2 regions of the Spirillospora sp. NPDC127506 genome follow, and region 1 is predicted to be linked to the other one. Evidence: riboswitches for the same ligand, from Rfam matches in the RefSeq annotation. Region 1 holds a riboswitch; the other holds the start of a gene.
The links. A riboswitch is a leader RNA that binds a small molecule or an ion and turns the genes downstream of it on or off. The one in region 1 is predicted to bind ZMP and ZTP.
Positions count from the first base shown of each region.

Region 2: another riboswitch for ZMP and ZTP. It lies ahead of ABTW95_RS12165 (bifunctional methylenetetrahydrofolate dehydrogenase/methenyltetrahydrofolate cyclohydrolase); the one in region 1 lies ahead of glyA (serine hydroxymethyltransferase).

Region 1 covers NZ_JBEORG010000037.1:6,592-9,980, forward strand. Annotated here, with positions in the region: gene glyA (serine hydroxymethyltransferase) at 1-1,220, opposite strand, end outside; ZMP/ZTP riboswitch at 1,274-1,360, opposite strand; partial or broken gene ABTW95_RS28165 (DMT family transporter) at 1,453-2,253, opposite strand; gene ABTW95_RS28170 (Lrp/AsnC family transcriptional regulator) at 2,384-2,854, opposite strand; gene ABTW95_RS28175 (substrate-binding and VWA domain-containing protein) at 3,069-3,389, shown strand, end outside.
Region 2 covers NZ_JBEORG010000009.1:106,102-109,490, forward strand. Annotated here, with positions in the region: gene ABTW95_RS12155 (DUF3017 domain-containing protein) at 1-317, opposite strand, end outside; gene ABTW95_RS12160 (FHA domain-containing protein) at 557-1,285, shown strand; gene ABTW95_RS12165 (bifunctional methylenetetrahydrofolate dehydrogenase/methenyltetrahydrofolate cyclohydrolase) at 1,449-2,297, opposite strand; ZMP/ZTP riboswitch at 2,352-2,436, opposite strand; gene ABTW95_RS12170 (hypothetical protein) at 2,507-2,683, opposite strand; gene purH (bifunctional phosphoribosylaminoimidazolecarboxamide formyltransferase/IMP cyclohydrolase) at 2,834-3,389, opposite strand, start outside.

The sequences.
Region 1 (3,389 bases):
ACCTGCCCGGCGACGCGCTCGACGACCGCCTCGTCCTGCTTGGCGGCGGCCTGCACGACCTCGTCGATCCAGGCCGCGACCTGCGGCATCTGCTCCTCGCCGAGACCGCGGGTGGTGATCGCGGCGGTGCCGAGCCGCAGCCCGGACGGGTCGAACGGCTTGCGCGGGTCGAACGGGACGGCGTTGTAGTTCAGCTCGATCCCGGCGCGGTCGAGGGCCTGCGCCGCCGGCTTGCCCGCGACGCCCTTGTTCGTCAGGTCGATCAGGATGAGGTGGTTGTCGGTGCCGCCGGAGATCAGGTCGTAGCCGCGGTCGGTCAGCGCGGCGGCCAGCACCTTCGCGTTCGCGACGATCTGCCGGGCGTACCGGGTGAAGTCCGGCCGGGCCGCCTCCTTCAGCGCGACGGCGATCGCGGCGGTGGTGTGGTCGTGCGGGCCGCCCTGCAGCCCGGGGAAGACCGCCTTGTCGATCGCCTTCGCGTGCTCGGCCGTCGACAGGATCATGGCGCCGCGCGGGCCGCGCAGCGTCTTGTGCGTGGTGGTGGTGACCACATCGGCGTGCCCGATCGGGGACGGGTGCGCGCCGCCCGCGATCAGCCCGGCGATGTGGGCGATGTCGGCGGCGAGCACCGCGCCGGCCTCGCGGGCGATCTCCGCGAACGCCGGGAAGTCGATCGTCCGCGGGATGGCGGTGCCGCCGCACCAGATCAGCTTCGGCCGCTCCTTGAGCGCCAGGTCTCGGACCTGGTCCATGTCGACCCGCCCGGTGTCGGCGCGCACGTCGTACCGGACGGGACGGAACCACTTGCCGGTGGCGGAGACGGACCAGCCGTGCGTCAGGTGCCCGCCCATCGGCAGGGACAGGCCCATCACCGGGTCGCCGGGCTCCAGGAACGCCATGTACACGGCGAGGTTCGCGGGCGACCCCGAGTACGGCTGGACGTTGGCGTGCTCGGCGCCGAACACCTCCTTCGCCCGCTGGATCGCCAGCAGCTCGATCGGGTCGACGTTCTGCTGGCCCTCGTAGTACCGCTTGCCGGCGTAGCCCTCGGAGTACTTGTTCGTCAGGACCGAGCCGGTGGCCTCCAGCACCGCCGGCGACACGTAGTTCTCGGACGCGATCAGCCGGAGCTTCTCGTACTGGCGGCGGGCCTCGGCCTCGACCAGCCCGGCGATCTCGGGGTCCTGGTCCTGCAGATGGGGGACGGGCGGTTCGTGCATGGTGAGCCTCCGCGCTGCTCGCGCCGGGGTTTCGGGCGCCCCGGCGAAGGGGACCCGTACGCCCAGGCGCGCGGCGTGCGGACTAGTTTCGCTCCCCGGTGGTCGTCTCCACCTTCACTGCGCCAGTCACGTGCACGCCATCATACCGGGGCGGCCGCGGCCGCGCCGGGACGGAGACGACGAACAGCCCGCCGAGCAGGAGCAGCGACCCGGCCGCGACCGGCGCCGACATGCGCTCGCCGAGGACGGCGATGGCGAGCCCCGCCGCGACCAGCGGCTCGGCGAGGCTGAGCGTCCCGGCCGTCGCGGCGGAGACGCGCCCCAGCCCGGTGACGAAGAACATGTACGCGGCCGCCGTCGCCGCGATCCCGAGCCAGGCGACGAGGCCCGCCGAACGCGGCTCCGCGAGCGCCGGAAGCTCGGCCACCGTCCAGGGCAGCAGGGCCGCTCCCCCGGCGAGCAGCGTGACCGACACCGCGGCGGCCATCCCCGCGTCCCGCCCGGTGAGGACCTTGGCGGACACCGTATAGACGCCGAAGCACGTCCCGCCCACGAGGCTCAGCACGATCCCCGCCGGGTCGACGTGGACGGCCGTCCCCGGCACCATCAGCAACGCGACGCCCCCGATCGCGCACGCCGTCCCGGCCCACCACCTGCCGCTGAGCCGCGCCCGCAGGACGAGCCGCTCGCACAGCCCGGTCGAGACGGGCGCCAGCCCGAACACCACGGCGGTCGCGACCGCGGCGCCGGTGCGGTCGACCGCGCTGAAGAACGCGGCCTGGAAGGTCCCGGTGGCGGCGGAGGCCGCCAGGACCGGAACCCACGTCCGCCGCCCCAGCGTGAGGAACGCGCGCCGGTTCGCGCCGAGCACCAGCACGGCCAGGATCAGCCCGCCGGAGAAGATCCGCGCGCCGCCGACGGCGACCGGGCTCGCCGCCGGCCCCGCCAGCACCTGCGCCGGCCCGACCGTCCCCCAGAGCACCCCGGCCGCGAGCACGAGCAGCGACCCGGACAGATTGCTTCGTCGATCCATACGACCGAAGCTAGAAGGATATGCGGCAGCCAGTTCTCAGTACCGAACTTCATTCGCCCTAGCAGCCCACATCCGCCGTTCATTCGCCACGAAACCCCACCGAACAGCGCCGCCCACACGACGTTCGGCGCTACCGCGTCTCGCTCGTGGGAAGTTCGGACTGCTCCACGGGCTGGACGTAGTCGTAGACGACGGTCGTCCGCACGTCCACGAACTCCTTGCGCCGCGCGAGCCGATCGAGCACGAAGTCGCGCAGGTACGCGGTACTCGGCACGGCCACGTGCACGAGCAGATCCTCGTTGCCCGTGACGACGAAGACGCCGACGGCCTCGGGCATCGCCGCCATGCCGTCCCGCGCCGACTCGATCGCCTCCCGCGACTGCGGCCGGATCCTGATCGAGATCAGCGCCTGCACGCCCCGCCCGAGGCGCTCGAAGTCCACCGCCGCGTGGAATCCGGTGATGACGCCGCGCGCCCGCAGCGCCCGCGTCCGCTCCAGGGCGGTGGACGGCGCGATCCCCACCGCCTCCGCCAGTTCGCGGTTGGTCTGCCGCCCGTCCCGCTGCAGCCGCCGCAGGATCGCCTGATCGACCGCGTCCACCGCCGCTCCTCCCGAATCGACCGCCAGAAGCCGAACTCCCGCGCGTGAACCACGCCCGGAAGCCCCACATCCCGAAGATTATTCGACCCCGCCACGGCGCAGGCGATTTCGCCGATGCCGCCGGCGCCGTCCCACCCCGACAATTGGCGGCTCACAGCTTCGGGAGAGGTCGATCGTGAGCGGAACTCATCGCGGGGGGCGGCGCAGGCGCCGGATGCGCGGAGCGTCGGCCGTTTCGGGCATCGCGCTGGCCGCGGTGCTGGGGACGTCGGTGTACGCCCTCTCCGAGGCCGAGGAATGCCCGGCGGCCGCCCCCGTCGTCGACGTGGCCGCCGCGCCGGAGATCACGGAGGCGGTCTCGGCGGTGGCCGCGGCGTTCAACCGCGAGACCCGATGCATGCGGGTCGCCGTGCGCTCGGCGGGCCCGGCCGGGGTGACGGCGCTGCTCGCGGGGCAGATCCCGCCCGGCGCCGGCGTCCGCAAGCCCGACCTGTGGATACCCGACGCGTCGCTGTGGCTCCGCATGCTCGATGAT
Region 2 (3,389 bases), on a different contig from region 1:
TTCATCGGCGGGACGCTCAGCGACACGAAGGCGACCATCTCGCCGAGGAGGACGAGCGTCCAGCAGTCGACGGAGCGGCTGCGGACGGCGAGCGGGCCGAGCTGCGACTCCGGCAGCAGCAGCCGGGCGAGGGCGCCGACGAGCAGCGCGGCGGCCATCAGGCCGGAGCCCTTGCGGAAGTAGTTGAAGGCGCACAGGGTCAGGCCGGCGCCCACCCCGCTGAGCACGAGGAGGTACGGGAGCTGCGCCAGCCAGTGCGGCGCGGCGCCCCCGCGGCGCGGCGCCCTGCGCCTGCGCCGGTGCACCTGGGTGCTCATGGCCCTCACGGTATCGCCGATCGCGGCGCGGGACGACATCGTGCGCGCGGAGCGGCGATGGAACGGTCCGTCTTGTCGCCCGTCGCCGGGAAAACCGGTGTGACGGAGGGTGCCCGGGTGATGCCCGAGAGGCCGGAATCCCTTGCACCATCGGTGCTACTCGCCAGTAGGAGGGTGTGACGGCACGGTGCCCGGGTAACCCGGCAGACAGGGGTCGCTAACTAGCTGGGAGGACTGCCGTGGAGGGGCCGTTCATGCGGATCGAGGACAGCGGGCTGGTGATGCCGCTGCGCCCCGACGTGACGACGGTCGGGAGAGGGAGAGGAGTCGACATACGCCTCGACGACCCGAGTGTGTCCCGCTTGCACGCAGAGATCGTCCGACGTGGCCCGTACGTCTACGTGGTGGACATGGGCCTGTCCCGTAATGGAACGCGCGTCAACGGCCGGCCGATCGCCCGCCGTGTCCTGGAGGACGGTGACGTCGTGAGCTTCGGCACGGCGCGCTGCCGGTTGGGGGGCATCCCCCGTGAGGAGGTCGACCCGGACGTCGAGCTTCGGCGCGCCGTCGCTCCGGAGCTCACCCGCCGCGAGGTCGACGTGCTGACCTCGCTGTGCCGTCCCGCCCTGTCCGACGAGGCGTTCGTGGCCCCCGCCACGGCGCGCGACATCGCCGGCGAGCTGGTGGTGACGGAGGCGGCCGTCAAGCAGCACCTGCTGCGCCTCTACCAGAAGTTCCGCATCCCCGAGGGCGCCAACCGGCGCACGCGGCTCGCGAACGAGGTCATCGCGATGGGCCTCGTCCGCCCGCTGCCGCCGGTGCACGTCCCGCACCAGGGCCGCCCGCCGATGGACGGGCGCGTCCCCGGCGTGCGGGGGACGGCGGAGACGCGCAGGCCGGGCAGTCCCGGCCACGGCCACGGTCCGGGCCGTCCGGCCCCCAGCGCGGCGGGACGGAGGGCGAGCTGATGTGAACCTGCGGTCGCCCTCCGGGCAGCGCGTACACGAGGGCGATCGCTGAACCTCCCGACGGGGCCGCGCAGGTGACGGCGCGGCCCGCCAGGAGCAACGGGTACGGGGCCGCCACCTCGGTGCTGAGTGGCGGCCCCGGCCACGTGCCGGGGGCCGCGGGTCAGCGGTTCTGCTCGGCCGCTTCGACGACGTTCGCGAGCAGCATGGCGCGGGTCATCGGCCCGACGCCGCCCGGGTTGGGCGCGACCCACCCGGCGACCTCGCGCACGTCGGCGGCGACGTCGCCGGCGAGCTTGCCGTCCACCCGGGAGACGCCCACGTCCAGGACGGCGGCGCCCGGCTTGACCATGTCGCCCGTGATGAGACCGGGGACGCCGGCGGCGGCCACCACGATGTCCGCGGCGCGGGTGTGCGCGGCGAGGTCGCGGGTCGCGGTGTGGCAGAGCGTGACGGTCGCGTTCTCCGTGCGCCGGGTCAGCAGCAGGCCGAGCGAGCGGCCGACCGTGATGCCGCGGCCGACGACGGTGACCTCGGCGCCCTTGAGCGGGACGTCGAAGCGGCGCAGCAGCTCGACGATGCCCTTCGGCGTGCAGGGCAGCGGGCCCGGCTGCATCAGCACGAGCCGCCCGAGGTTCGTCGGGTGCAGGCCGTCGGCGTCCTTGGCCGGGTCGATGCGCTCCAGCACGCGCTGCTCGTCCAGCCCCTTCGGCAGCGGGAGCTGGACGATGTAGCCGGTGCAGGCGGGGTCGGCGTTCAGCTCTGCGACGGCACGCTCGACGTCGTCCTGGGTCGCGGTGGCGGGCAGGTCGCGGCGGATGCTCTCGATGCCGACCTCGGCGCAGTCGCGGTGCTTCATGTTCACGTAGGCGCGGCTGCCGGGGTCGTCGCCGACCAGCACGGTGCCGAGCCCGACGGTGACGCCGCGGTCGCGGAGCGCCTCGACGCGGCCCTTGAGGTTCGAGCGGATCTCGGCGGCCGTGGCCTTGCCGTCCAGAATCTGTGCCGTCATGCGTTCCTCCGCGTGGATCTCGCCGGGGGCGCAGGACCGAGCCCGGCTCGAGGTCCCGTCCACCCAGGCGCGCGGTGTCCGGACTGTCGTTCGCTCCCCGGTGGTGATCCACCTTGCCGCGCCAGTCGCGTGAAAACCCATGCTAACGGCCGCGCGCGGCCGCAGACCGGCGCCGGGCGGCCGCGGCGGGCCGGAGCGGCGCGGGCGAGCTAGTCCTCGGAGCGCTGCCGCCGGGCGAGGAGGCGGTCGGTGCCGTGCCAGCCGAGCTGGGCGGCGAGGACGGCGGCCAGGAACGCGGCGACCAGCCCGATCACCTGCCGGGAGTCCATCAGCAGGGCGTCGACCTGGTAGACCGACCTCAGGATGAGGGCCAGCAGCACGTCCATTCGCGCCTCCGTCACGGAACGCCCGCGCCGGGTCAAGTGAGGGGTCATGATGGGCGCGGTCCGGGGCAGAGGCTACCCGCACCCGAAAGTAAAGAATCCGGCGGTAAACCCGGTGTGGCTGTGGCGCGCGCCACACCGGGCCGCCCTCGGTCAGTGGAAGAAGTGCCGGACGCCGGTGAAGTAGAGGGTGATCCCGGCCTTCTCGGCCGCCTCGATGACCTTGCCGTCGTTGACGGAGCCGCCGGGTTCGACGATCGCCCGCACGCCCGCCTCGGCCAGCACTTCGAGGCCGTCGGGGAAGGGGAAGAACGCGTCGGAGGCGCCGACGGCGGACGCGGCGCGCTCGGCGCCGGCCCGCGCGACGGCGAGCTTGGCCGAGTCGACCCGGTTCACCTGGCCCATGCCGACGCCCACGGTCGCCCCGTCGGCGGCCAGCAGGATCGCGTTCGACTTCACCGACCGGATCGCCCGCCACGCGAACGCCAGGTCCCGCAGCGCGGCCTCGTCCGCGGGCTCGCCGGTCTTCAGCTCCCAGGCCGCCGGGTCGTCGCCGGGCGCGTCCACGCGGTCGACGCCCTGCAGCAGGACGCCGCCGTCGATGCGCCGGTACTCGGTCGCGCCGGCGGGGGCGTCCGGGCAGACCAGCAGCCGGACGTTCTTGAACCGGTCCTTCAGGACGGCGACGGCCTCGTCGTCGAAGGCGGGC